DNA from 3 places in the Neptunomonas sp. ABH4_499 genome. Region 1 is predicted to be linked to each of the others. Evidence: riboswitches for the same ligand, from Rfam matches in the RefSeq annotation. Region 1 holds a riboswitch; each other region holds the start of a gene.

What was found. A riboswitch is a leader RNA that binds a small molecule or an ion and turns the genes downstream of it on or off. The one in region 1 is predicted to bind thiamine pyrophosphate.
Region 2: another riboswitch for thiamine pyrophosphate. It lies ahead of thiD (bifunctional hydroxymethylpyrimidine kinase/phosphomethylpyrimidine kinase); the one in region 1 lies ahead of thiB (thiamine ABC transporter substrate binding subunit).
Region 3: another riboswitch for thiamine pyrophosphate. It lies ahead of ACXAF9_RS17675 (TonB-dependent receptor); the one in region 1 lies ahead of thiB (thiamine ABC transporter substrate binding subunit).

The regions. Positions count from the first base shown of each region.
Region 1 covers NZ_JBSWXK010000009.1:7,351-17,022, forward strand. The annotation lists gene mtnC (acireductone synthase) at 1-110, opposite strand, end outside; gene ACXAF9_RS10645 (methylthioribulose 1-phosphate dehydratase) at 114-782, opposite strand; gene purT (formate-dependent phosphoribosylglycinamide formyltransferase) at 1,095-2,279, shown strand; gene ACXAF9_RS10655 (bacterioferritin-associated ferredoxin) at 2,396-2,614, opposite strand; gene bfr (bacterioferritin) at 2,766-3,230, shown strand; gene bfr (bacterioferritin) at 3,246-3,716, shown strand; gene ACXAF9_RS10670 (phosphotransferase family protein) at 3,750-4,568, opposite strand; TPP riboswitch at 4,608-4,702, shown strand; gene thiB (thiamine ABC transporter substrate binding subunit) at 4,700-5,680, shown strand; gene ACXAF9_RS10680 (ABC transporter permease family protein) at 5,700-7,307, shown strand; gene ACXAF9_RS10685 (ATP-binding cassette domain-containing protein) at 7,294-7,914, shown strand; gene pyrC (dihydroorotase) at 7,996-9,033, opposite strand; gene ACXAF9_RS10695 (NADP-dependent isocitrate dehydrogenase) at 9,369-9,672, shown strand, end outside.
Region 2 covers NZ_JBSWXK010000026.1:1,698-11,369, reverse strand. The annotation lists gene radC (RadC family protein) at 1-560, shown strand, start outside; gene rpmB (50S ribosomal protein L28) at 733-969, shown strand; gene rpmG (50S ribosomal protein L33) at 981-1,151, shown strand; gene mutM (bifunctional DNA-formamidopyrimidine glycosylase/DNA-(apurinic or apyrimidinic site) lyase) at 1,216-2,031, shown strand; gene ACXAF9_RS17485 (alpha/beta fold hydrolase) at 2,054-2,983, shown strand; gene ACXAF9_RS17480 (phosphatase PAP2 family protein) at 3,080-3,634, shown strand; gene ACXAF9_RS17475 (glycosyltransferase family protein) at 3,631-4,650, shown strand; TPP riboswitch at 5,146-5,239, shown strand; gene thiD (bifunctional hydroxymethylpyrimidine kinase/phosphomethylpyrimidine kinase) at 5,228-6,070, shown strand; gene thiC (phosphomethylpyrimidine synthase ThiC) at 6,089-7,966, shown strand; gene ACXAF9_RS17460 (anti-sigma factor family protein) at 8,014-8,196, opposite strand; gene ACXAF9_RS17455 (sigma-70 family RNA polymerase sigma factor) at 8,193-8,768, opposite strand; gene ACXAF9_RS17450 (methyl-accepting chemotaxis protein) at 8,906-9,672, shown strand, end outside.
Region 3 covers NZ_JBSWXK010000027.1:611-10,282, forward strand. The annotation lists gene tenA (thiaminase II) at 201-872, opposite strand; gene ACXAF9_RS17675 (TonB-dependent receptor) at 950-3,043, opposite strand; TPP riboswitch at 3,139-3,240, opposite strand; gene ACXAF9_RS17680 (SecY-interacting protein Syd) at 3,337-3,930, shown strand; gene ACXAF9_RS17685 (DNA-3-methyladenine glycosylase I) at 3,927-4,589, opposite strand; gene ACXAF9_RS17690 (pyridoxal phosphate-dependent aminotransferase) at 4,757-5,971, shown strand; gene ACXAF9_RS17695 (hypothetical protein) at 6,106-6,474, shown strand; gene ACXAF9_RS17700 (HDOD domain-containing protein) at 6,596-7,423, shown strand; gene ACXAF9_RS17705 (hypothetical protein) at 7,453-7,974, opposite strand; gene htpX (protease HtpX) at 8,237-9,124, shown strand; gene ACXAF9_RS17715 (hypothetical protein) at 9,190-9,636, opposite strand.

The DNA.
Region 1 (9,672 bases):
AAAACAAAATCCTTCATGGCCTTGCGCGCATAGGGAAACAACACATCATGCACAAAGCGGATATCCGTTGTGGTGCCTTCAATGTCCGTTAAAATGGCTTGGATGCTCATGCTTTACTGTCCTTCTTTCTGATAGACACTGGCCGAGTCTGTACCCAAGCGACGCATCTCCAGCTCGCAGGCAAACAAAAACTCCAGCCCTTCGATGTGACGACGCGCTTCTGCCATCGTCTCGCCCCACGCATACAGGCCATGCCCACGGACTAAAAAACCCCATGTGAGCGGGTTTTGATGCCAACGCGTTGCCAAACGTTCTGCGAGCTCGGTCATGTCTTGGGTGTTATCCAAAATACAGATTTGAATCGCTTCATCGTGGGTGGTGTTACCCGCCAATGACTTTTGCATCTCAAACCCCGCTATTGTCAGGCTATCTCCAGCGGTTAAACGCGACAAGACCGTTGAAGCGACCGAGTGTGTATGCAGCACGGCACCAATGCTTGGGTTCAGTTCATACAATTTGGTGTGCAAGAGCGTTTCGGCCGAAGGGGTTAAGCTGCTCTTTACGGGCTGGCCCTGAAGGTCCACTCGTAATAGATCATTCGGCTTTAAAAACCCTTTATGGCGACCCGATGCCGTTACCAAGGCACCACTGAAATCCTCTTCGTGAAAACGAATGGAAAAGTTACCGCCTGTGGCTGGGCACCAACCCTGTTGATCGATCCACTGACCGGCTTCGATAATGGACTGACAAGCGTCTTGCCAATCATGCGCGTCTAAAGTCATCTGTTTTCTGTATGTAAGTCATCAAAGATGGCGCGTAGTGTACGCCCAAGGGGCATTATTGTGCCAGAAACGTACCGAGGAATCGCTAGGATGGAAAATAAGGTCAGGGGCGGCACGAAGCCGCCCCAACAGGAGCCGAAATGATTTCGGCTAAGAGGCCCAGAGGGCAATCGAATTCACAAGGACTCACGGATGGCGATCACATGAGGTTGATAAAACCAGTATAGACCACTCACCCTTTTTGCCAATGTCCGATTTTTCCAGAAATCCCGTATAATCGGTGAATCCATTTCATAAAGAGGATTACGCCCCATGGCTACACTCGGTACTCCCTATTCAGCGCATTCGACCCGTGTTCTTTTATGCGGCGGAGGCGAGCTTGGTAAAGAGGTCGTTATTGAACTGCAACGCCTTGGGGCCGAGGTCATTGTGGTCGACCGCTATGCCCATGCACCGGCCATGCAAGTCGCCCACCGAAGCCATGTGATCTCCATGCTTGATGGTGAAGCCCTGCGCGAAGTGATCGAAGCCGAGCAACCTCAGTACATCGTCCCAGAGATCGAAGCGATCTCAACCACCACCTTGGTGGATATGGAGCGCGAGGGTTATACGGTGATTCCTACCGCAAAAGCCGCCCAGCTGACCATGAACCGCGAAGGCATCCGTCGACTGGCCGCAGAAGAGCTGGGGCTTTCGACCTCCCCTTACCGTTTTGCGGAAACAATCGAAGAGTACAAGGACGCCATTAAAGAGGTAGGCCTACCGTGCGTAGTCAAACCCATCATGAGCTCATCCGGTAAAGGTCAGAGCACCGTCGCCAGCGAAGAAGAGATCGAAAGCGCTTGGCAATATGCCCAAGAAGGCGGTCGTGCCGGTGGTGGTAAAGTGATTGTCGAAGGGTTTGTCGAGTTTGATTACGAGATCACCCTATTAACGGTTCGCCACATCGATGGCACATCCTTCTGTGAGCCGATCGGCCACGTGCAGAAAAACGGTGACTACCAGCAATCATGGCAGCCACAGGCGATGAGTGATGCAGCACTGGCCAGCGCTCAAAACGTGGCAGCAAAAATTACCGAAGCCTTAGGAGGCCGAGGCATCTTTGGCGTCGAGCTGTTCATCAAAGGCGATGAAGTCCTCTTTAGCGAAGTATCACCTCGCCCGCATGACACAGGTTTAGTTACTTTGATTTCTCAAGATCTTTCAGAGTTCGCATTGCACGCCCGTGCCATTCTAGGCTTGCCAATTCCGAATATTCACTTCCATGGACCAAGTGCCTCCAGCGTGATCTTAGTCGAAGGCCAATCCAAGGACATTCAATTTGGTAACTTAGGTGCCGTATTGACCAACCCCAACACACAGCTGCGTTTATTTGGTAAACCGGAAGTGGCTGGAACACGTCGTATGGGGGTCGTTTTGAGCCGTGCCGAACAGCTTGAGACGGCGCTAGAAACCGCCAAAGCGGGTTCCGCCAGTGTCGAGATTACGCTTAACTGAGAGGCGTCATAAGAGTCAGATTCATTCACCATAAAAAAAGACCTCAATTGAGGTCTTTTTTATAGTGCGTTTGTTTTTTAGCTGTCATAAAAAGGAAAAACTAACCTGATAGTTTTTCAAACAGCTGAGTAACTCATTGAATCAATTTCATCACGATCAAAATGGCTCTTGATCAAGTCACGAGCAACACGGGTGCATTTTCCGCAACAGTTGCCGACAGAAAGGGTTTTGTTCAGTTCGCGAACCGTATTTGCCCCCTCTTCTACCGCTTGGAGGATCTGAGAATCGGTTACACCGTTGCAAATGCAGACATACATAATGCTAATCAATCCCATTTGTTTAATAGAATGATAATAGTTCTCATAATCCTTTATATCAAGACAAATACGACGGTTTTCAATTACTATTTTTCAAGAAAAAATTGACTTGCGTTAATTAAATTCATGTTTACACTTACCAGCATCAAACATATCTGGAGACTTCCTCATGCAAGGCGATAAACAGGTCATTGCTATCCTAAATAAAGTGCTGACCGCTGAACTTACGTCTATTAACCAATTTTTCCTGCATGCACGCATGTACAAAAACTGGGGTCTGGATGAGCTCAACAGCAAGTCTTACAAAAAGTCCATCAAGGATATGAAACAAGCGGACGAGCTGATCGAACGCATTCTGTTTTTAGAAGGTCTTCCAAACCTTCAACACCTAGAGCGTCTTCGCATCGGTGAGCACACCGAAGAGATGCTGCAAGGTGATATGGACTTCCAAAACGAACAGCTGAGCTTGCTGCGCCAAGCGATCGCCTTGTGCGAAGAGAAGTCCGACTACGTTAGCCGCGATATTCTGGAAGAGATTCTGGAATACGAAGAAGAGCATCTGGATTGGATCGAGACACAGCAACATCTGATCAAATCCATGGGTATCGAAAATTATCTCCAGAGCCAAATGTAATCGAGGTTTATCACAATGAAAGGCAATCAACGCGTCATCGACGGCTTAAACTCTTTATTGGCGATGGAGCTGGCCGCTATGGATCAGTACTTCATCCACTCCCGCATGTACCAAGACTGGGGCTTGGAAAAGCTTTACGAGCGCATCGATCACGAGTTTGACGATGAGAAAGGTCACGCGGCCCTCTTAATCGAACGTATGCTGTTCCTGGAAGGCGTGCCAGATATGGTTACCCGTGAAGGCCTGAAAATCGGCTCCGATGTGGTTGAAATGATCGAAAGCGATCTTCGCATCGAGTACGAAGTAGGCAACCGATTAAAAGAAGTGATCAAGATCTGTGAAGAAGAGCAGGACTACCAAAGCCGCGAGATTTTGGAAAAACTGCTAGAAGATACCGAAGAAGATCACGCTCACTGGTTAGAGCAACAGCTGCGTCTGATCAAAATGATCGGTATGCCAAACTACGTTCAGAGCCAAATGGCGTAAACGGACGGTAATTGGTTCATTCAATAAGGGGGCTTAGGCCTCCTTATTTGTATTTAGCACCCAGAGTTTCTCGAGTGCCTGCATCCAGTCCTTTGCACGCTGCATCCCCTCCTCAAACACGGTTGCACTCATTAACGAATCCAGCTCTAAACTTTGATGGATCTCTAAAGCTGGTATCCTCCAATATCGCTCTAAGCTGTAAAAATCCGCCCATGGCTGCCCAAAGCCTGCGTATTCCCAATCAATTAAGACAGGCGTATTCCCACGGTACAAACAGTTACCAGGGTGAAGATCATGATGCACACACCAAGGCTCAAGCGTGGGCAAAGCGTTAAACGCTGCCACAACTTGGTCCAAACTCTGGATATGACCTTGCGTGTGTAGGTCATCCCGATAAGCTTGCCAAAGCCCCTCATAATCCAGATAAAGCGATTGATCATTCGGTGGCGGCAGCGACTTAAGCGCTTTTACCAAAGCAAGAATGGCTTGGCCTTCCAAACGAAGATTTGACCGTTGTGATTCAAGATAAGGCATCACCAGCCACCCCTCCCCCTCAGCAACCATAGGGACGGCTTGTGCCAAATCATCTTCAGTTGGCAGTAGCGAGAGCAAGGTGAGGATTTTCTTTTCCCGCGTGGCACTCGCCCCTAACGGCAAAGCCGTGGGGCTGATGCGCAAAACCACCGAAGGCTTCTCATCCCCCACTCGGTTACCCACCCAAAGGGCGTTTGTCGTACCTGTGTGGGATAACGGTTGCCATTGCAGGGTTTGACCAAGCTGTGCGTGAACACTCTGCAATAACATCGGAGACAAGAGATTAGATGAGGCTTGATGATCGGTCGTGTTGGTCATTGAAGGAAGCGTATTAAAAGTCAGTTGTGTTACACTTTGCCGCACTTATCGGGGTGCCTGAGCATGGGGCTGAGATTACACCCGTCGAACCTGAAACGGATCATACCGGCGTAGGGAATAGGAAACCAACTATGAAGTACTTTACACGCACCGCTTTACTGGTCGCACCTTTCATGGCTACTCAAGCGTTCGCTTCGGATCTTACCATTTATACATACGATTCGTTTAACTCCGAATGGGGCCCAGGCCCACAATTAGAGAAGGCCTACGAAGCGCACTGTCAGTGTGACATTGAGTTTATCAGTGTGGACGATGGCGTCAGCATTCTAAATCGTGCACGCATCGAGAGCACCTCGACCAAGGCCGATGTCCTATTAGGTCTGGATGAGTCGTTGATGAAAGCAGCCAAAGCGGAAGAATTGGTTCAAACCCACAACACGGACTTATCGGGATTAACCCAAGCACTCGGCTGGGATGACAACACCTTTGTCCCCTTTGACTATGGCTACTTTGCGTTCATCTATAACAGTGAAACAACGCCTACGCCGGTGGACTCATTAAAGGCTTTGGTCGAATCGGACGCTTCTGTCCTCTATCAAGACCCACGTACCAGCACACCGGGACAAGGTCTGCTCTTTTGGATGAATGCTGTGTACCAAGAGGACGCTGCTCAAGCATGGTCACAACTTGCTAAGCACACGGTAACCGTGACGAAAGGCTGGTGGGAAGCCTACAGCATGTTTCTAGAGGGTGATGCGGATTATGTACTCAGCTACACGACCTCCCCGGCTTACCACGAAGTGGTGGACGGTACGTCCAAGTATAAAGCGGCTCAGTTTGAGGAAGGCCATATCCGACAAGTGGAAGTGGCGGCCATTTCGGCGTATTCAAAGCGCACCGAACAGGCTAATGATTTCTTGGCGTTTTTAATTTCGCCTGCCGCCCAAAGCATCATCCCAACCACCAACTGGATGCTTCCGGTCATTGACGGTGTCGAGCTGCCCAACGCATTTGATCATCTGGTCACGCCAAAAGCGGTTGATGTACCGCTGGGTGATCTAATCGACCATCGCAGCGACTTTATCAAGGTGTGGCGCACCTCGGCTCAATGAGGCTGGGCTGATCTCACTCATGATCAATACCCACCCTACCCCAGCGTACCGAAATGCTGGGGTTATCCTGTTGTTTGTCCTATTACTGCTACCCAGTGCCGGTGCCTTTTGGGGTTTAACCCAGCAAAAAGGTGGTGGGCTTGATCTTGCACTGCTCGGCGACCCGTACCTTCAACAAATCATTGGCTTCACGTTAAAACAAGCTCTGCTCAGTGCCGCCTTAAGCACAGCCATTGCGCTGCCCATCGCTTGGTGTGTTTTTAAACGTCCAGATACGCGTTTTAAAGCCGCCTTTTTATGGGGGTGTTTACTCTGTTTTATTGCCCCAACGCTCGTGGTGGTTACAGGCTTAGTGGCCTTATTAGGGCGCTCTGGGCATGTAACAACTTGGCTTAATGAGCTTGGCATGGATGGCTGGAACCTTTATGGCCTATCGGGCATTTTACTGGCGCACCTTTTCTTGAACGTCCCTTTTGCCATACGTACTTTTTATGCCCAATTAAACACCTTGCCCGACACCAGCCTAATGCTGAGTCGCCAATTAAAATTAAGCACCTGGGTGCACTTTAAACGCATCGAATGGCCCATCTTGCAGGCAGTGCTTGGCCCCGTATTTGGGTTCATTTTTATTTTGTGCTTTAACAGCTTTGCGGTGGTGCTGGCCTTAGGTGGCGGGCCAAAATCGACCACGCTGGAAGTCGCCATCTACCAAGCCCTGAAATACGATTTCAACATCCCAGAAGCCTTGCTGCTCTCTTGGTGTCAGCTTGTCATAGCCGGTGGGCTTTACTTTGTGTTTACCCGAAAAGAGAGCATCCATCGCCAAAGCATGGAGCGCCCAACCCCCTTTCGCCATTTGCGCTATGCAACCGGTCCCTTAGGGGTGCTCTGCTTTTGGGTTTTAGCGCTTGTTGCCTTTTTATGGACACTGCCTTTTTGGTCACTGCTGCCAGGACTCAGCGCCTTTTTTAAAGCAAGCTCACTAGAGCGGTTGATCCCACCCACACTGATTACCCTATGCCTTGGCCTCGCGTCAGCCTTGATCAGCGTATTCTTAGCTTACCTAGCATTGAATCCCATGCGCCGCGCACTGCTCGGTGGCAAGACACGATACGCACAAGGGTTAAGCTGGTTGGCGTCCCACAGTTTATTTGTGCCTGCGATGGTGCTCTCGGTGGGTATTTTCATCGCTCTACTCGGTACGATTGATCTTGAGCGCTATGGCTTAGTGGTGATCGCACTGTTAAACGGTTTTCTGTTAATGCCCTTTGCGCTGCAGCGCTTAAAGCCTGCATTGTGTTTGTACGATCAACAAAACCACGCTTTGGTTTCATCGTTAAAACTGCCCCCACGAAAGGCGATGCGCTTAGAGTGGCTCTACGCCAAAGCCACCATCAAAAATACGTTTGGTTTTGTGATGGTATTGGCCATGGGTGATGTGGCCCTATTTGCTATTTTTGGCCCCTCTGGCAGTACCTCATTACCTTGGCTGATTTACAGCTTGGCAGGCTCCTATCAAATCGAAGCCGCCAGTGGCGCGGCACTGACCCTCTTAATGCTCTGCGCCATTATATTAGGCATCTGCGAAACAGACCCACATCGGAGAGAAACGCATGCTCAACATTAACAACGTCTGTTACCGTTATGCGCCCTCCAACGCCTTAATGCGATACCAACTCTCGGTCAGTGAGGGAGAGATTCTCGCACTGCAGGGCGAAAGCGGTGTTGGTAAAACCACCTTGTTGTACTTAATTGCAGGGTTTTACGCACCAGAGTCCGGGCAGATATTCTGGCAGGGAACCTCCCTTACTGATTTACCCGTCGATCAGCGCCCTGTGTCCTTTTTGTTTCAGGATCACAACCTGTTCGAGCACATCAGTGTCTGGGAGAACCTGCAACTGGGGTTCGGTCAAGATCAGCCGCCGAAAGAGGCCCTTCGCGAAGCCGCCGTCCATCTAAAAGTGGAGGATCAACTCAATAAAATGCCATCGCAACTCTCTGGCGGACAACGCCAGCGCATCGCGTTGATTCGAACCCTGTTACGACCGGAGCCGATCATACTGCTCGATGAGCCTTTTGCAGAACTGGACCCAAGCACACGTCAGCTAGCCACAAGGTGGACAAAAGACACGGCCAAACAACAGGGTAAAACAGTGATGATGGTAACCCACCAGAAAGAGGATGTAGAAAGTGTGGCCGATCGCAGCTTATATCTGCGGTTAGATCTGGTCTAGCCATACCAACCACGATGAACTCGTACGCACAAAAAAGCCGGTTGAAACCGGCTTTGAGTTAACATTTTTTTACGAAGTCGCTTACGGCGTTTCGATCTTCCAATCCACGGTTTGGCCTGCATAGAAAGGCACAATTGGGCGGCCATCTGGCAAAATGATCTGATCCGGAATGGTCCAGCTCTCTTTCACTAAAGTCACAGTGCCTTGGTTGCGCGGCAAGCCGTAAAAATCAGGGCCGTGCAAGCTGGCAAAGCCTTCCAACTTATCGAGCGCATCCAACTCTTCGAAGACCTGGGCGTACAGCTCAAGAGCACTCCAAGCGCTGTAGCAGCCAGCACAGCCACACGCATTTTCTTTAGCTTCTTTTGGGTGTGGTGCAGAATCAGTCCCCAAGAAAAACTTAGGCGAACCCGATTGAACCACAGCGCGCAGAGCCTCTTGGTGAGTGCGGCGTTTGAGCACTGGCAAACAGTAGTTGTGCGGCTTTACCCCACCCACTAACAGATCGTTACGGTTCATCATCAAATGCTGAGGTGTAATGGTCGCCGCTACATGGCCGGACTGCCCTTGCACAAACTCTGCCGCATCTTGGGTGGTGATGTGTTCAAACACCACTTTCAATTCTGGGAAGGCTTTTACAATTGGTGCCATTTTTTGATCGATGAACACTTTTTCGCGATCAAAAATATCAATGTGCGAATCCGTGACTTCACCATGCACCAACAGCAACATGCCCTCTTCTTGCATCACCTCAAAAACCGGATACAAACCCTCTAGCTGGCTGACCGCCGCCGATGAGTTGGTCGTTGCACCGGCTGGGTACATTTTGGCAGCTACCACACCTGCAGCTTTCGCAGCACGAATCTGATCGGCTGAAGTGTCGTTGGTGAGGTAGATGGTCATCAAGGGTTCAAACGCTGAACCTTGTGGGCGCGCTGCAAGAATACGATCGCGGTAAGCGATGGCATCGTCTGCCGTTTTAACCGGTGGAACCAAGTTAGGCATAACAATCGCACGTGCGAAACAGCGCGCTGTCGCTGGTACAGTTTCTTTTAAGATGTCCCCATCACGAAAGTGTAGGTGCCAATCATCCGGTGTCTGGATTGTGATGCGTGTCATACCGATTCCCACAGTCTTACTCATTGTCGAAGGCCCATAGTATACGTCTTTAAGAAGCCCCCTGCGACGCTAAGCGATGTCGTAATATTTCGGATTAACCTATTGAATAAGGTGAAACTGACCGCAAAGGTGTTTAGAATGTGCTCGCTTTGTAATTTTTTTACAAAAGCCAGAGGTGCATTAGCCTTTAGTGCATAGTCCTGGCGTATAACAGGATCAGCACTTTCGGTATAATTGCCCCAGTTACAAAAAATGGCTTGACCGGTGGAACGGGACGATCACAAGTTGTCTCAACATCAAGTCTTAGCTTTCCAGCTAAACATTCGGGGATGAACATGACTAAACAAACTATCTACTACACCCTCACTGATGAAGCGCCTTATCTTGCAACCGCTTCATTTTTACCTATCGTACGTACCTTCGCACAAGCGGCAGATATCGACGTAAAAGTAACCGATATCTCTCTGGCGGCTCGTGTTTTGGCTGCTTTCCCCGACTACCTGAACGACGATCAAAAGATCGAGGACGGTCTGGCTTTCTTGGGTGATCTGACTCAAGACCCTCACGCTAACATCATCAAACTGCCAAACATCTCTGCATCGGTTCCGCAGTTAAAAGCGTGCATCAAAGAGCTTCAAG
Region 2 (9,672 bases), on a different contig from region 1:
AAGGCGTCAGTGCTGTGGATCTGGCGCGTGATCTTCTATCCCGTTTTGGCGGGCTTCGTGAGCTGCTCGAAAGCACTCAAACCCAATTTTGCCAAGCACCGGGGCTTGGGGATGCTAAATTTGCTCAGTTACAAGCGGTATTGGAGATGGCAAGACGCCACCTCAGCGCCACGCTTGAGCGAACCGATGTGATGAACAGCCCTGAAGCGGTGCGTCAGTACTTACGAGCCAAGTTACGTCACGAAACGCAGGAGGTGTTCGCCTGTTTGTTTCTCGATAATCAACACCGTGTGATTCGGTACGAGCCGATGTTTGCAGGCACGATTAATGCGGCGGCGGTCTACCCGCGGGAGATCGTAAAGCGTGCGCTGGTCCTGAATGCGGCCGCACTGATCTTGTCGCACAATCACCCCTCCGGTGTTGCCGAGCCTTCCCGTGCTGATCGAAACATCACCGAGCGCATTCAGTCCGCGTTGGCGCTGGTGGACATCCGTGTGCTGGACCATCTTGTTGTCGGCGATGCTGATGTGGTGTCGTTTGCGGAGCGGGGGTGGATCTAACCCTAAATAAAAGTTGGCATTGATTGATGGTTTTCTGTACAATGCGCCGCTCTATTCATCCGGTATGGGATTTTGTCCTGGGTTTGGACGCTCCGCCTGAGGCTTAAGTAGCAATCTGAATTGCGGCAAAGCCGATAATCATCTGAATAGAAATATCCTAAGAGGTGTAAAAATGTCTAAAGTTTGTATGGTTACAGGCAAGCGCCCTGTAACAGGGAACAACGTTTCCCACTCACAACGTAAAACTCGTCGTCGTTTCCTGCCTAACCTGCACTGGCACCGTTTCTGGGTAGAGAGCGAGCAGAAGTTCGTACGTCTGCGTGTATCTTCTAAAGGTATGCGTATCATTGATAAAAAGGGTATCGATTCAGTTCTGACTGAAATGCGTGCCCGTGGCGAAAAAGTATAAGGAGCTAGACGATGGCTGCTAAAGGTAATCGTGAAAAGATCCGTCTGGTTTCTTCTGCCGGTACAGGTCACTTCTACACAACTGACAAAAACAAGCGTAACATGCCTGAAAAATTCGAGATCAAAAAGTTTGATCCGGTTGTTCGTAAGCACGTTATGTACAAAGAAGCGAAAATCAAGTAATTGATCCGACGCTTTGAAAAACCCGGCCTTTGCCGGGTTTTTTTATGCCACAAAGGAGATCATCATGCCTGAGTTGCCCGAAGTAGAAACCACGCGCCGTGGCATTGAGCCACACTGTAAAGGTCACACCTTGGCCGAATTGGTGGTACGACAGCCAAAGCTACGCTGGCCGGTGCCGGTGGAGACGCTAAAACGTTTGGAAGGCAAAGTGCTTCACTCGGTGGAGCGCCGGGGGAAGTATCTACTGATGAACTTTGATGATGGCGCGATGGTGGCCCACTTAGGTATGTCGGGCAGTATGCGAGTGCTGACCGAGGGCGCAGGCCCTGCTGCAAGGCACGATCATATCGACTGGATCTTCGATAACGGTGTGGTGGTGCGGTACACCGACCCACGACGCTTTGGTTCATTGCTATGGCAGCCTCACGGTGAGACGATCAAACTGATCGAAACTTTGGGGCCTGAACCGCTGTCCGATGAGTTCGATGCAGCCTATCTACACGCGCAATGTAAAGGTCGCTCAATCGCAATCAAACAACGGATCATGGACAGTCATGTTGTGGTGGGGGTCGGTAATATTTACGCCAATGAATCCTTGTTCTTTGCAGGGATTGATCCCCGAAAACCGGCCGGTAAGGTGTCAAAAGCGAAAATCACCTTATTGGTAGAGCATATCAAGCGTGTCCTAGCTCGAGCCATTGAACAGGGTGGCACCACGTTAAAAGATTTCGTCAACTCCGATGGCAAGCCGGGTTACTTTGCCCAATCCTTATCGGTGTACGGTCGTGGTGGTGAGCCGTGTCATGTGTGTCAGAGTGTGCTAAAAGAGATAAGAATGGGTCAGCGCACAACGGTGTACTGCCCGAAATGCCAGAAATAGCCTATTCAATAGGCAAGGGGGAGTGGTGTTTTTAGATCCGTTTTATCTGTTTTCAGCGCCCACTCCGCCTACGGATGATAAAAGCCTTCGTGATCGGCTGCGGGATAAGATGGCCTTGTCCGACCTTCAGCATCGCGAAGTGTTTCACATCGATGAAGTGCACTGCGAGCGCTACCCAGCAAACAACTCGCCTGCCCCTCAGTCATCCGCCCCTGAGGACCTTCCGCCTTTAATGGTGTTTCTGCCCGGTTTAGGGACCTACTCAGAGCTGTATGCGCGCTTTTTATACGGCGTGTCACAGCAAGGTTTTGAAGTTATCTCGTTGGATTACCCAGGGCATGGTTATTCTGGTGGTCGCAGGGGGGGATACAGTGTCACTTCGGTTCAAGAGGCCGTGCATGCCTTGTTGGATCGCTTTCATGCCGATCAACGTAAGGTTGTACTTTGGGGATATTCCATTGGCTCTTTGCTGGCGCTCGCGTCGGCAGAAGCGGATGAACGTGTCGATCAGGTGATCACACAAACCCTGATACTTGGCGAATACCCACCTGATTGGTTGCATCAAATGGGGTGGAGTTGGCTTGGGGTCAGTGCGCCTTGGTTTCCAAGCGGGCGGGTGTCGATGCGATCCATGCTCGATTTTGATCAGTTGATCCGTCTGCATCCGGCTAAAGACGAGATTTTGAAAGACCCCTTAATGATCTACGAGTACCCGCTCTCGACGTTAAACTCGTTGTTCAGTTACCGACTGCAACGCAACCGGGACCCTAACGCGTTTTCGATTCACGTGTTTCACGGTGATCAAGATGAGGTGTTACCCGTCTCCTATACACAGCGCCTTAGTCGTGAGCTCCCTTATGATGTGTCCGTCACCCAGATGTCCGGTGGACACATGCTGTTGTGGGATGATCCGCAAACCTTGATTGATCTTACCGTCAGTGTCCTTCGATAGTCGATGAGTTTGTCATTAGAGCGTCAATAAGCTGTCATCGTATTGTCACTCAGGGCGTTCAGGCTAGCCTCGATCACCAAATGCGAGGACACCGGTATGCGCGCCTTCAACAATCCATTTCGCATGGACCGCCTGACCGCTTGGGACCGTATAGGCTACGAGTGGGTTCAGGGCGTTCGAAGTAGCCATCTACACTTAGCCAGCGTAAGTCGCTGGGTTTCACGGCTAGGCGATGGCCTTCTATACGCATTAATCGGTGTGCTGGTGGCGCTGAATGATGCGGAACTAGGGCGGTTGTTCCTAACCGTGGGCGTGATCGCGTATTTGATGGAGTTGCCGGTGTACTGGGGCCTGAAAAATGCGATTCGACGTCCAAGACCGTTCCATACCTCCAAAGTCCCTTCGGTGATTTTACCTTCTGATCAGTTCAGTCTTCCTTCTGGCCACGCGGCGGCGGCTTTTGTGTTTGCAACCGTGGTCGCTCAATTTTACCCAGAATACGGTGTGCCCGCTTATCTGTTGGCCAGTTGTATCGGAGCCTCCCGTGTGGTGTTGGGCGTGCATTATCCAACGGACATTGTGGCGGGGGCGGCGTTAGGTGTTTTGTCGGCGGAAATCGCATGGCGATTGATGATGGTGGGAGCACTGTGAAGATACTCTACGGCGTACAAGCAACCGGAAATGGACACATTACCCGCGCTCGTGTGATGGCGCCGGCCCTGAAAGCGGCAGGCATCGAAGTGGATTATCTGTTCAGTGGACGACCTAAAGAAGCGCTCTTTGATATGGAGTGCTTTGGCGACTACCAAGTCTTTCGTGGTATGACCTTCCATATGGGCGACGGCGCCAAGGTTCGTCCATGGACGACACTGATGAACAATAGCCTGACTCAGCTGATTAAAGACGCTCGCGCTCTGGATCTGGATGGCTATGATCTAGTTTTAACCGATTTTGAGCCTGTTACCGCTTGGGCGGCCAAATTTAAAAAGGTCAAAGCTGTTGGATTAGCGCATCAATATGCGTTTAAGCATAAACTGCCAGACAAAGGACTTTCTTTGCTACTGCGCCCTGGTGTGTCGATCTTCGCGCCTGTGAATGTTCCCATTGGTGTGCATTGGGATCACTTTAACCGAGATATCATCCCGCCTTTGATTTCGCCGCCGCGCTTTGAACGCTCCATCGAGGATAAACAGATCTTAGTGTATCTGCCATTTGAACGAGCTGAGACGCTCACGCGGTGGTTTTCTGGGTTTCCGGATTACACATTTCACGTATTTGCAAAGTGCGATGCCCCTTATCAGGTAGAAAATGTGCAGTTTAATCCGCTCTCGCGTGATCAATTTGAACAATGCTTAGCACGTTGTGATGGCGTGATATCCAACTGCGGGTTTGGCTTGGCCAGCGAGGCGATGCAGTACGGGAAGCGGTTCTTGACCAAACCGATGAAAGGCCAGTCCGAGCAGCGCTCGAATGCGATTTTGCTAGAGTCACTTGAGCGAGCTACCGTCATCGATGAGTGGAATCGGGCGCACGTTTCGGATTGGTTAGCAACACCCCATCCCGAACCCATGTCATTTGCTGGTGTTGCTGATCACATAGCCGCTTGGATCGCCTCTGGTGCGACCTTGCCGGTCAGCTCTGTCATTCAGCGTTGCTGGATGCGTTAGTCGGTCTTTCGCTATTTACCCTTCTAAATCCATGTATTACTGAACTTAAGAGTGCTGTTCTGAAAGCATCAGAGCTGTGCTTTGATATGAGTTCGTAAGCGCGGGCAGTGTTGAGATCAATTAAGAGTAAAGATGTGAAAGGTGATTAAGCCGAACGGCGTTTTGAACCCCAGAAAGACAGAAGGCTCCGCAAATCCTTTGCAGAGCCTTCATTTTGGCTTCCATTTTCCATGCGGTACAGGTTAAACCTGGTGCTTCCTTGCGTACATCCTTGTGTCCTTTCCGCTTGTCGAGGCCATCCTTACATTCGTTCCATGAACAGGAGATCCACGGTTGTTATTATGGCGATCGGTGATTTTTAAGATATAGGAAAAAGTCCTATTTTTAGTAGGAATACTTGAATGTGTATTCAAAAGGTATCTTTTTCGTTAATGAGGGCGGCAAAACACGAAAAACAGGTGTCTAGACACTATCAAGGAATCACCGTACACTGATCTTATCTTGACGGGGTGCCAGATGGTCTGGCTGAGATGATACCCGTGAACCTGATCCAGCTCGTACTGGCGTAGGAATCGAGATGACATATCAATCAGAACACTCGTGTATCCAAAATGCACTGACCATTGCAGGTTCCGACAGCGGTGGTGGTGCGGGCATTCAAGCCGACCTCAAAACCTTTTCCGCCTGTGGCGTGTTTGGCACTTCTGTCATTACAGCCATCACGGCTCAGAACACTCACTCTGTTACTGCTATTCACCCTGTACCTTCGGATGTGATCACAGCTCAAATCGAAGCGGTATTATCGGACATCCGCATTAGCGCGATCAAAGTCGGCATGCTTGGCGATGCGTCCACCATCGAAACCGTGGCATCTGCGCTTAAAGCGAATGTTTATGATGGCCCGCTCGTTGTCGATCCGGTCATGGTGTCGAAAAGCGGCGATCGATTGCTCAAAGCAGAAGCCATTCATGCTTTGCAGTCGGTTTTGATACCGCAAGCAACCTTGATTACACCGAACCTGCCGGAAGCAGTGGAGCTGTTAGGTGTGCCTGAGCCCAATAGCGAGCAAGCGATGCAAGCCATGCTGCCCATGTTATTGGAGCTTGGCTCGCAATGGGTGTTGCTCAAAGGCGGTCATCTAAACGGCGACTCATCGGTCGATTTGCTCAGCGATGGCCGCACGACGCTGCGGTTTCCAACTCAACGTATACCCACCAAGAATACTCATGGTACCGGGTGTACGCTCTCTTCTGCCATCGCCTCGGGGCTTGCTAAAGGGCTGGATATGCCCGATGCCGTTTCACAAGCAAAAGCGTTTGTGACCGAAGCGATCAAAGCGGCAGACCAATTACAGGTGGGGCAAGGACATGGTCCTTTGCACCACTTCCACGCGTTCTGGAACGCTCAGAATAAACAATAACCAACGCAAGAATCCGTCATGAAAGATAAACGCCATCTCAGCCAGTCTGCCGAAGTGGATCACGCTTCTGTGCAACCGTTTCCTCGTTCTCGCAAAGTGTACATTGAGGGTTCGCGCCCCGATATTCGTGTTCCGATGCGTGAGATCAGCCTAGACGATACACCCACCGCTTTTGGTGGGGAAAAGAACGATCCTCTCTATGTTTACGATACCTCCGGCCCCTACACCGACCCAGAGGCTTCAATCGATATTCGCAAAGGTCTGTCACCTTTGCGACAAAACTGGATTTTAGAGCGAGAGGATACCGAGCAGCTTAATCAACTCAGCTCCGAGTATGGGCGGGTGAGGGAAGCGGATCTTCGCTTAGATCAGCTCCGCTTTGAGCTCACACGTAAACCGCGTCGAGCAAAGCACGGCCACAATGTGACCCAGTTGCACTATGCACGACAAGGTATAGTGACTCCAGAGATGGAATACATCGCCATCCGAGAAAACATGAAGCTTGCGAAAGCCCGCGCCGAAGGGCAAAGCGTGGCTCAACAGCATCCAGGCTTTAGCTTTGGAGCAAACCTGCCGGAGGAGATCACCCCAGAGTTTGTTCGCCAAGAAGTGGCCGAAGGCCGAGCGATCATCCCGGCCAATATCAATCACCCCGAACTTGAGCCTATGATCATTGGTCGCAATTTTTTGGTGAAGATCAATGGCAACATTGGTAACAGCGCATTGACCTCCTCCATTGAAGAGGAAGTTGAAAAAATGACCTGGGGAACGCGCTGGGGTGCTGACACCATCATGGACTTATCTACAGGGCGCAACATACACGAAACACGCGAGTGGATTCTGCGTAACTCACCTGTCCCAATTGGTACGGTGCCTATCTATCAAGCGCTTGAGAAAGTGAAGGGTGTAGCAGAAGACCTCAACTGGGAAGTGTTCCGCGATACACTGATCGAGCAAGCAGAGCAGGGCGTTGATTACTTCACGATTCACGCCGGTGTATTGCTTCGATATGTACCGATGACCGCGAAGCGTATGACGGGTATCGTTTCGCGCGGCGGCTCTATCATGGCGAAGTGGTGTTTAGCTCACCATAAAGAGAACTTCCTATACACGCATTTCGAAGAGATCTGCGAGATTTGTAAAGCCTACGATGTGTCGTTCTCGCTGGGAGATGGTCTTCGTCCGGGGTCGGTTTACGATGCGAATGATGAAGCGCAGTTTGCAGAGCTCGAAACCCTTGGTGAATTAACCAAAATTGCTTGGAAGCATGATGTGCAGGTGATGATCGAAGGTCCAGGTCACGTTCCTATGCACATGATCAAAGAGAACATGGATAAGCAGTTAAAAGAGTGCCATGAGGCGCCTTTCTACACGCTTGGTCCATTAACGACAGATATTGCCCCAGGGTATGATCACATCACCTCCGGTATTGGTGCAGCGATGATTGGTTGGTACGGTTGTGCCATGCTGTGTTATGTCACGCCGAAAGAGCACCTTGGTCTTCCGAATAAAGAGGATGTAAAAACCGGCATCATCACCTACAAAATCGCAGCGCACGCGGCTGATCTTGCAAAAGGGCACCCGGGCGCACAAATACGTGATAATGCGATGTCCAAAGCGCGGTTCGAATTCCGGTGGGAAGATCAATTTAATATTGGTTTAGATCCCGATACCGCGAAAGCGTTTCACGACGAGACGTTGCCAAAAGAGTCCGCCAAAGTTGCGCACTTTTGCTCTATGTGCGGCCCTAAGTTCTGCTCAATGAAGATCTCGCAAGAGGTCCGCGAGCTAGATGAGGCTCAGGTCGCGGCGATCAATGCCCAGGCCGAAGAGGGGATGCAACAAAAATCGGCCGAGTTTAAAGAAACCGGCGCAGAGATCTATCACAAGATCTAATCAATCAGAGGCGTTGCTGATGGGCAGCGCCTCCGATTTTTAGTTCTCTAATCCTGCTCGGGCTGATCGCGTTTTCGGCATGTCTCGTGCAGAAATCCCATCTGTCGATTGCAGCGGGAGCACTTGCTGCACATCATCAAGTGCATTCGCAACGAGAGTCGATCCATCAACGCAAGATCGGTATCGAGTTTTTTAGACATCAGGTAAGAGGCTTTCTTACAGGACTTCATTGATCCCCCTCCTTCATAAACCAGCCTTGCTCGACGCAACCACGAAGTTTCAATCGTGCTCTGTGTAAAATCGTCCAGCAGTTTTGTTCAGTGATCGACAAACACTCGCAGATATCGCCGGTATCCATCTCCATCAGTTCACGAAGTGCGAACACTTTGGCCGTGTTTTCAGGAAGGTGCAGCAAACAGAAATCAAACACCTGCCAAAATTGTGATTTGAAATGGAGGTCTTCAGGCGTTGACCAGCTTTCAGGGGTTGCTTCGGGCTGCCAATGTTCGCCGCCATCGAAATAATTATCTAAGTCGATCTCTTCCGAGTCATTATGGAAGAGGGTTCGCTCTTTGGCCCGTTTGCGGACAAAATCGATGAGTTTGAATTTTAAGATACCGAAGATCCAAGTATCCAAGCGTGAGCGGCCTTCGAAACAGTCTAAGCGCTCGACAGCCGCAATCAGTGCGTCTTGAACGAGGTCCTCTGCTAAGTCTCGAGAATCGGTTTGCAATTGGCAAAAGGCGATTAATCGAGGACGCAACTCCTGTAAATGATCATTGAGCTCGTTGAGCGTGGTCATATGCAATCTCGCTAATATCGATGCCGACATTATAGAAAAGTTTATAAAGATCGGTAACTCCCGGCCGACAAATAGCGTAAGAAAGTGACTTTGTTCATATTCAATTCATTTAAGAAAAACAAGGCAAAGGAGTGGCTATGTCGTCGGCAGCCATTACAGGCAAAGAAGCAAGCTTTGCGCAGCGTGAGCAGTTGATCTCTACCACGGATCTTCAAGGGCGGATCACTTACGCGAATGACCACTTCATTCATATTAGTGGTTATACCAAGGATGAGCTCATCGGAGCTCATCACCGAATTGTTCGCCATCCTTTTATGCCCAAAGCGGCTTTTGAAAATATGTGGGCGACGCTCAAGAAAGACCAGCCCTGGCGAGGCATTGTGGTCAACCGTTGTAAGGACGGTGGTTTTTATTGGGTAGATGCGTATGTGACACCTATCTATGTGAATGGCGAGAAGGTCGGATATCAGTCGGTCCGAGTAAAGCCAAGTGAAGAGCTGAAAAAGAAAGCGACGGCGCTGTACACAACATTGAACAGCGGAAAGAACCCGCTACCCTCTCAATGGCTCTCGCCTAAAATGCTGCTTGCGTGGGTCACGATATTTGCGGCCTTGATCACAATGTTAGTTGCAGGGGTGACTGGGCAGTGGCTCCTTGGGGCGGTCGCTGTGATATCTGAATTGGCCATCGGTGGTGTGGCATATGCTTTGGTGGTGAAACCACTTTTATCGCTGGTGGCCAAGTCCAAGTCCATCAGTAACAACCCTGTCATGCAGTATTTGTATACAGGGCGATCCAATGGGATTGGCTCCATAGATTACGGTCTGCAAATGCTAGCGGCTTCAAATCGGACGGTTCTCGGTCGTTTGGATGATTTCTCCGGTGAAATTGAACAGGTTGTACT
Region 3 (9,672 bases), on a different contig from region 1:
AGGTTACGTCCCTGAACGAGGTGCGAATTTTAAATACTTTCGTAACGATGTCAAACATTTATGGTGATTTTTTTCAGTTTTTTTTATTTGGTTAAAAACCGATCTAAACAACGTTCAAAAAACATTCAACCGTCAACGCTTTATCTTTCAATAAGCTAGCTCGGGTCGACATCCTAAAAGAAATCTCGACCCGCCAAAGCTTAGGCCGAAACGTCCAACCAGCCTTCTTGATGATAGGCACTGTGCCAAAAGTGCCACTCGTGCCAAGTCGCCTTTATAAAGGCTTGGGTCATTTTTTCTTGGGTTGCTTGGTCCGCCTTAGCCGCTAACGCATCCGTTAGCGTCAGCATCGCTTCTACCGCACTTGCAAACTCTTCTCCCGAGTAGGTATCAATCCAGGCCTGATACGGGTTATTGGCGACCGATTCTTTAGCCAACAACTGCCCCACGCTGTAGTACACCAAAAAACAGGGTAAAAGTGCGCACACCGCCACCGGGAAATCATCTGTCGCGGCCGAGCTGATCAACGCGCTTACGTAATGATCGCACGCTTGGGATTTTGGCGTACGGGTAAACTCCGCCTTAGATACTCCAAATTGCTTCATGTACGTTGTATGAAGCGCAGCTTCAACCATGACAGCACCACTGGCCGACCCGGCTAACTGCCCCACGGCTGATGGGTTTGGCGCACGTGCTGCAGCCAGTGCTAGGGCTCTGGCAAACCCTTCTAAATAATGAGCGTCCTGAATGATGTACCCTTTAAAGATCTCAGTCGGCAATGTGCCTGCGCTGAGTTCACGATTAAATGGCATGGTATGGATTTGATCCCACAAATCGCCCGTCGCTGTTTTTAAGGTGTCGATAAACCGCATTGTCTCTCTCCTTAGACTTAACTTAGATGAATCCCAGATATAAAAAGAGCGGCTAAAACCGCTCTTGAGTATGTTGCTTAGTAGTCATACGCCAATGTTAGGCCCACCATCCGAGGCTCGCCGTATTGCACGTAGCGCTCATCCTGATAGCCATTGGCTGGGTTATTCCCAAAATAGAAACCACGGGTGTAATAATCCTTATCAAACAAGTTGCGCGCCCACAACGTGACAGACCACTCCCCTTGCACGTACTGTACACTGGCATTTACGGTCGCGTAGGACTTAGAGCGCGCATCGTGGTTATCCGAGAAGTAGAACGCATCCTTACCTTCTACGTTCGCGCGCAGCGTCCACGCATCGGTGAGGTACACTTCCGAGCCTACGCTGTAGGTGTAGTTAGGCGCATGCGCCACATCACGTCCTTTCATCGACTCGCCATTTGGCGCGTATCGATCAAACTCTGCGTCTAGCAGACCAACCGATGCCATCAAGCGCACATCGTAGCTGACCAACCAATCCAAGCTTGCTTCAATCCCTTGGTGCGTCGCTTTGGCCGCATTGTCGGTGTAGGAGATAAACTGTGGCCCAATTTGCACATACTCATTGACCTGAGCATCACGTCGTTGGGTATAGAACAGGGTAAGATCAGTCGTTAAACGATCATCCAACCAGCGGAACTTTGCCCCTAATTCCAAGGTTAGACTGTATTCCGTCTCGAAATCACGCTGATCCGTCGGTAACGCCGCGGTGTTGTTAACACCACCGGCTTTATAACCACGTGACAAGGAGGTAAATAGAAGATGCTCTGGCGTTACCTGATAGTTCAGGCCAAGCTTGCCGCCAAAGAGGACTTCATCGGTGTGGATCGACAACGCCGTGTTGTCATCGTACTTGGCTTTAAAGTACTCAACACGCGCACCACTCACCAAAGTCAGCTTATCGGTTAGATGCGTATCCAGTTGGCCGTACACAGAGCTGTTCTGGGTTAGGTAATCCCCACTCAGCACTGGGGGTGTACCAAACACGCCATAATCCGAGGTTTCTTTAAACGACTCATCTTGATTGATGCGGTAGATACCTACGACCCAATCTGTCGAGTGATTAAAGATACGTCCTTCAGGATTAGACACCAAGCGGATTTCGGCAGACGCGTTATCTCGGGCGCGATCAAAACGCTGAGTACCTACGTACGGATACAGCGCATCATCGAATTGCCCAGCGTAGCCCCAATCCGCGTCGTAGGAGTAGACGATATCGCTGTTTAGGTAAGTCCATTCGGTTTCAACCAAGAAGCGCTCATCAGCCTCCCACTGGCTTTTAATCGACAACGCATGGGTGTGCTGCTGATCTTGCCCGGGGTCGTCCGAAACGCTGGTACGGCTGTTATCGAGCGTAAAGGCATCATAACCGTTGTCGATGTTCAGATAGAGGTAACTGAGATCAATGGTCAGATCGTCCGAAGCCAACCACCGTAGCTTGCCACGCAACGTCGTTTCATCTTGCTCTTGAGTATTCCGGCGGTTGAGATAGTCGTTCTTCATGTACCCATCGGACTGATGAGAGAACACCGACAAACGCCCAAGCAGCTTGTCTTCCATCAGCGCGCCACCAACGGCGACACCCAGATCACGCGTGTTGTAATCCGCTAACCCCAATTGCGCATGGGCTTCCATTTGATCGGTTGGCGCTTTACTTTGCAAGTTGATCGTACCCGCCAAGCCATTAGAGCCAAACCGCGTCCCCTGCGGACCACGGAGTACCTCCACCGATTCCATATCAAACAGAGTGGCCGCCCCGCCGGTACGGCTAAAATCCACACCGTCGATGATCAAACCCACCGATGGGTTGATCGGCGCATTGAATTGACTGCGACTGCCCATACCGCGAATTTGGAAAAACTGCCCGCGCGATGCACCGGCGGATAAGTTCACGTTGGGCGCAAGCCCCAACACATCTTCAAGGTGCTCAGCGCCTCGTGCGTCCATTGTTGCCGCATCAATGTCCGTTAAGCTCACGGCCGTTTCGCTGGCTAACGTCGGTCTGAAGTCGGCGCTGACCACAATCTCATCGAGTGTGGACTCATCAACAGAATCGGCCAACGCCCACTGCGGCACCATAGGTGTCAGCACACAAGCGCTTAGGAAAGGTAAAGAGGATCGAAATGGTTTCATGGATATCCTTTCTATATCGATATAAAAAGGACAGGAGAGATCTCACCCATCGGGCATTCATATAGATGCAGGGGGGTAATACCCCAGATCCGGTACGACGTTTACTCTGCCTGTCCCTACGCCAGTATTAACTGGATCAGGTTCATTGGGTCCCTCATCACTGAGATCTCAGGCCGTAGCCACCCCAAGGCGAATTACACACGCGTGTAATGGATGCGCATTGTACGGATTCACACGCCAATCGACCAGCGAAACCCAGTGTTCATTTCGCCACGCTTTTAAGTTGCGTTAAGATGCGCACTCTCACATCGTTTACCGGTAAAGCTTTTATGGATTGCCCAATCGCCCAACAGTTGAATCGTCTTATAAACCAATGGAATGCCTTGCACACTGAGCAGCCCGCTACGGTCATTATGGACCGTGCGTTCCCCTCCCCTTGTTATCAAGGCGAAGCACCGGATGGAGAACCCATCAAATGGCAACCGGTACAACAAGATAAGGCGCATGATTTGTTCGATCGGTTAGGAAGCGCACTTGAGCTTACCGTCCACCCAAGCGTGCAGGCTTATTACAGCCAATACTGGTCCGATCCATTATTAATGGGCGCCCCAGATGGGGATTTAACCTTGCTGTTTCCTTGGAGCGAGCCAGACCTTGAGCGTTTAAGAGAGAACTTACTAGGACACGTATTTAGCCAGATGAAGCGCAAGCAGCCGGTCAGCTTCTTTTTTGCCTGCACGCTGCCGGATGACGGCATTTTATCGATTCGTAATGAGGATGGATCGGTTTGGTTGGAGTACCCCAAAAAAGGAGCGGTCAGGAAGATTGCCGATGATTTGGCAAGCTTCCTGTCGACATTAACGCCCAAACGAAACGATGATCGCTAACCCACGCAAAATGAGAGTAAACGACTGATTTGGCACATGGGTCGGCCCGACTCTTTGTGCCACTGGTTAAACGCCTGCTGTACTAACGCCACATCTCGTTTGGCGGTCGGTTTTTTATCGATCACGCCTTGGGCTTTTAAGGCGGCTACAACATCATCGGTCATCACGAAGGTATCTTTGCCCACCATGCGCAAAAAGTAAGGTCCAGAGTTGCCCCCTAGTTGCTGCCCATGCTTTTTCAGATAGGCCCAAAGCCCTGTGATGTCATCCACCGGCCACTGCGCAAGCCATTTAGCAAAGCTGCCGTGTTGTTCGGCCGTTTCGACCATGAAAAAGGCATTTGCTCGGGTGGCTTTGATTTTGCCCCAGTGACGAATAATCTGATCATTACCCATCAAGTTCTCGAGCTGCTCATCGCTCATCAACGCCACTTTGTGCGGATCAAAGCCAAAAAAGGCTTTTTCAAATGCGGGCCATTTTGCATCCACCACCGAATGCTTAAGACCGGCGCGAAAAATCCGTAAACTCATGGCCGAGAACAGATCCGCATCGCTTTGTTTGGCCAGCTCTTCACTGGTGAAACACTGTGGCAATAGGCTTTCGACAACTTCGCCTTTTTGCTCTAATGCATGCTGATATATCCACTCGAATGATTTCATCTTGTTTCCTGTAACGTAAACAATCTTTTTCTCGTAAACGCCCGATTTTTCGGGATATTCCACCTTGACGACAGTTCTTTTCAGGTATGAAAAGGCGTATGATGATTTTTTATTTCTCGCGTACGCCCTGCCTACCGATCGATTGGCAGATTTTTGGAAACAACATCATGTCCGTTATTCGCAAATCAAACAAGCTCACCAATGTCTGTTACGACATTCGCGGACCTGTCCTGCAGGAAGCTAAAAGGCTCGAAGAGGAAGGTCACAAAATCCTCAAATTGAACATCGGCAACCCAGCCCCATGGGGCTTAGATGCCCCAGAAGAGATTGTTCAAGATGTGATTCGCAATTTACCGGCCTCACAAGGCTACTGCGACTCTAAGGGCTTGTTTGCAGCGAGAAAGGCGATCATGCAGGAGTCACAACGCTGCAAGATCGCCAACGTGGGCGTTGAAGATATCTACATCGGTAACGGTGTTTCGGAACTGATCGTGATGGCGATGCAAGGCCTTCTGAACGATACCGATGAAATGCTGATCCCAGCACCCGATTACCCACTTTGGACAGCCGCGGTGAGTCTTGCCGGTGGTACACCCGTGCACTACGTGTGCGACGAGCAAGCCGACTGGGCACCCGATATCGAAGATATGCGCAGCAAGATCACCGAGCGTACCAAAGGGATTGTGGTTATTAACCCGAACAACCCAACCGGTGCGGTCTATCCAGAAGCGGTCCTTAAGCAGATTGTTGAGCTGGCCCGCGAGCACAACCTGATTTTGTTTGCCGATGAGATCTACGACAAAATCTTGTACGACGAAGCCAAGCACGTGTCACTGGCCTCGCTCACCGAAGATGTTCTGTGCTTAACCTTTAATGGGTTGTCCAAAACCTATCGTGCTGCGGGCTTTCGAGCTGGCTGGGTAATCGTCAGTGGGCCTAAACACAAAGCACGCGATTACATCGAAGGTTTGGATATGCTGAGCAACATGCGCTTGTGCGCTAACGTCCCTGCTCAACATGCCATACAAACTGCATTGGGTGGCTACCAGAGCATCAAAGAGTTGATCGTGCCTACGGGTCGCCTGTACGAGCAGCGCACCAAATCTTGGGAGATGCTTAATGAGATCCCTGGCGTCAGCTGTGTAAAACCCAAAGGGGCTTTGTATTTGTTCCCGAAATTAGACCCTGAGGTCTACCCTATCAAGAACGACGAGAAATTTGCTCTGGATCTGTTACAGCAGCAAAAAGTACTGATCGTTCAAGGTAGCGGGTTCAATATGCCAGATACCCAGCATTTTAGGATTGTGTTCCTGCCGCGTCAGGATGAGGTCGAGGATGCAATCAGCCGCATTGCGACCTTCCTAAAAACTTACGAGCAGTAAGACTTCAGAAAGAGCGGCCATGGCCGCTCTTTTTTATGAGACGCCATGCGTCACCAAAGCGTCTTCAATGCTTGATATTGTGAAAGTGCAACCACCATAAGATCAAAAAAAAGATCACAGAGAGGAAGGGATGTATGTTTATCAAAATTAAAAAGAACTGCGGAATCTACATGGAGCACAACGGCCTTGAAAAACGCCACCTTGTGCCGGTTACCTCTAACTTTTTGCTGAATTTACACCACGCGGGCGAGGTGTCCTTTTATACGATCAAAGAGACCAAAACCCGTTACGACCTTGAAGAGCACGAGTTTACCCTGCCCCCTTTTACGCGAGTCATTCACTTGCAAATGACCTACACCTACGCGCACATGAAAGAAAACATCAAAGGCAACAAAGGCCAATTAATCGAGCGCGCTTACTACAAGCTCTACTTTTTACCCGAAGAGATGGGGCAATACGCCGAACTGCGCGAAAAGATTGAAGATCACGTTTTAAACCTCTGACCTGTAAAGATTTTTTGTATCTGGACTCGCAATCACATCATTTAAACACTCTTTTGAATTTGCGGTTTTGAAAAGCTGATCTAATCTGAATTCATAACAACGCAGAACAAGGGGACAGGACATGCGGGTCCAGGATCTTTTAAACCAAACGAGTAAACTTCCCAACGTACCCGAAGTGGTACGCGAACTGATTCAAGCTCTAAACGACCCTAAAGTTGATTACGTCAAAATTGCAAAGAAAGTCAGTGCGGATCAAACGCTCTCTTTGAAAATTCTGCGCCTAGTAAACTCAGCCCACTTTGGCCTTTCACGAAAAGTCTCCTCCATCGACGAAGCCACCGTGATGCTGGGCATGGAGAAACTTAAAACTTTGGTCATTGCATCCGGTTTTGCAGGCTCCGCCCCAGAGGTTGAGGGGATGGATGTTAAAGCATTCTGGAGCGAATCTTTCCAAGTCGGTGCATTAGCTAAGTGGTTTGCAGGCCACACAAACAGTGTCGAAGAGGACATCGCCTTTACCACCGGCATCATACACAACATTGGCCGTTTGCTGTTGTACCTGGCTGAGCCAAATCGCGCCAAGGCGATCCAAACCTTAATTGAACAAACTCAATGCTCACGCAGTGACGCCGAAATGGAGCGTTTAGGGTTTACCTCACAACAAGCCGGTAAAGCGCTGCTCGATATGTGGAAATTCCCACCTGAGCTTGGCCAAGCGGTTGAAGGCTATAAAAAGCCACTCAATGCAGAGAATGGCCAAGCCTTGGCGGCCGTCATCAATCTGGCCTGTTACATCAATGCCTGCATCCGAAACAAGAAAGACCCAGAATGGGTGAAAGAACAATTCCCGCGTGACATTGCCGCTGCGGCAGGCATCAACGCCGATATTATTGATGAGCTTGATACAGCACTTGCGCTGGAATCGGGTTTAGATGGATTAAATGGATAGGAAGCGAGCTGGTAGGATGGTTTAAGCGCTCACATGAGCGCTTTTTTTTGTCTTGGCAACACGAAGGGCTCAATCGAGCGTATCAGATCTTCAACATCGGGCATCGCACGGTGTAAACGAGGCGACTGCGTGGACAGTTGTTGATACAACTCCAAATCATCCTCGTTGAGTAACTCCTCAAGCCCCAATAAACGAAACTGTGGGCGTACCATAGCCGCGTCGAATAAACGGCTGATCCAGAAGTAATCAAACTCAAACGCGTCACTGTACACCTGTTTTCCTTTTAGGCGCTGATTCAAACGCGTGGCCGCTTCTTTGGCACTGATGCCCTCTTCATAGAGCTCCGCCTGTGTCAGGCCATGAACGTTGGCCGCACTGTCGTCCCAGTCATTCCAGTTGTAACCGGTGCGAGGGTCGATCAAGAAGTCATCTTCGTCCATACCATCCAGTTGCTTCCAAGCGATCTCGATCGGGTACGAGCGAGTGCCCAAGCCACTGGCTTCGATGTCTAAGCAGATAATCTGTGATGGGTCGTGTAAACGTTTGTTCATAAAGCGTCTTTGCCAGCCTACAACGTGCTTCAAAGGAGTCATTTCCGTATGACAGCCAATCTTGCGAAAGGATCCTTCAACTAAAAGCCGCGCATTTTAGCGCTTTCTTACAAAAAATATAGCAGAGATTTGCGACATCCACTTTAAAATCACTGCCAAAGTGCACAAATAACCAAAAACCTTACTCTTTGTGGTCGCAATCTTGAAACTTAGCCCAAAAACCCTTATCTAACGGGTAACCCACACTAGGAATGTAGTCACTATGATGCGAATCGTGCTTTTTCTATTAACCAACCTTGCGGTCATCGCGGTTGCCAGTATCACCCTAAGCTTATTGGGTGTTGGTAGCCACATCACGGCCAATGGTCTGGATCTTAAAAACCTTCTGGCCTTCTGTGCCGTCTTTGGTTTTGTAGGCTCGTTCATCTCATTGTTCCTATCCAAAACAATGGCCAAGATGTCGACCCGTACGCAAATCATACAAAACCCAACCACTCCAGAAGAGAAATGGTTGGTCGAAACTGTTCAGGAGCTGGCGGACAAAGCCGGCATCGGCATGCCAGAGGTAGGTATCTTCCCAGCGCAGCAAGCCAACGCATTTGCTACCGGCTGGAATAAGAACAAAGCATTAGTAGCGGTCAGCACGGGTTTGTTGCAACGTTTCCGCCCAGAAGAAGCGCGCGCTGTTATGGCCCACGAGATTGGTCACGTGGCCAACGGTGATATGGTTACCCTCGCCTTGATCCAAGGCGTGGTAAACACCTTTGTAATGTTCTTTGCAAGGATCGTGGGCTATGCCGTCGACTCCTTCTTGCGACGCGGCGAGAATGAAGGCGGCGTTGGCATTGGCTATTACATTGCGACCTTTGTGGCCGAGATAGTCTTTGGCTTGTTAGCCTCAATTATTGTGGCGTGGTTCTCTCGTCGACGTGAATACCGTGCCGATGAAGCCGGTGCCACCTTAGCCAGCACTCAAGGTATGATCGGTGCACTGCAACGCCTGAAAGCGGAGTATGAAATCCCCGATCAACTGCCTAATCAGCTGACCGCATTCGGTATCAATGGCCACTTTAAATCCGGCTTAGCCGAGCTGATGTCCAGCCACCCACCGCTGGATGAGCGTATTGCTGCGCTGCAGGCTCGCGGCTAATCTCACTTACACAAACAAAAGCCACAGGCTACCCACCTGTGGCTTTTTTGTATCCAAATTCGGGGTTAAAACACTGCATCCGTTTCACCATCTGGTTCTCCCAGATCAGTTTCGGTGTCTGTAAGCACCCCATCCGTTTCAGTATCGGTTTCGGTCGCGGTTGACGCTTTTTTATCCTCATCCGTATTTGTATAACCAGCTCCCATTGCGACATTCCAAGACTCCAAACCTAAGGTGTAACCCAGGTTCACATCCACAAAATAGTCATCACCTAAGTAAGCCGCACCCAAATGGGGACGCCAAGATTGGCTTGGAAACACATAATCGATACCCATCTCGGCTACGCCTTGATCTTCCTCATCATCAGAAAAGACTTTAAGGCCAATGGCGGCCCCTTCACCAAAGACGTAGCTGAAACCGATGCCGACCCCGGGGTCAGCCTGTAATGGAAAACTCATCAAAGGGCATGTGATCAGTAAAGCGCCAACAGAGCGTTTAAAACAGAAAGGCATAATTCACTCCTTGAATTGTGTGTATTCAAGAAGCAC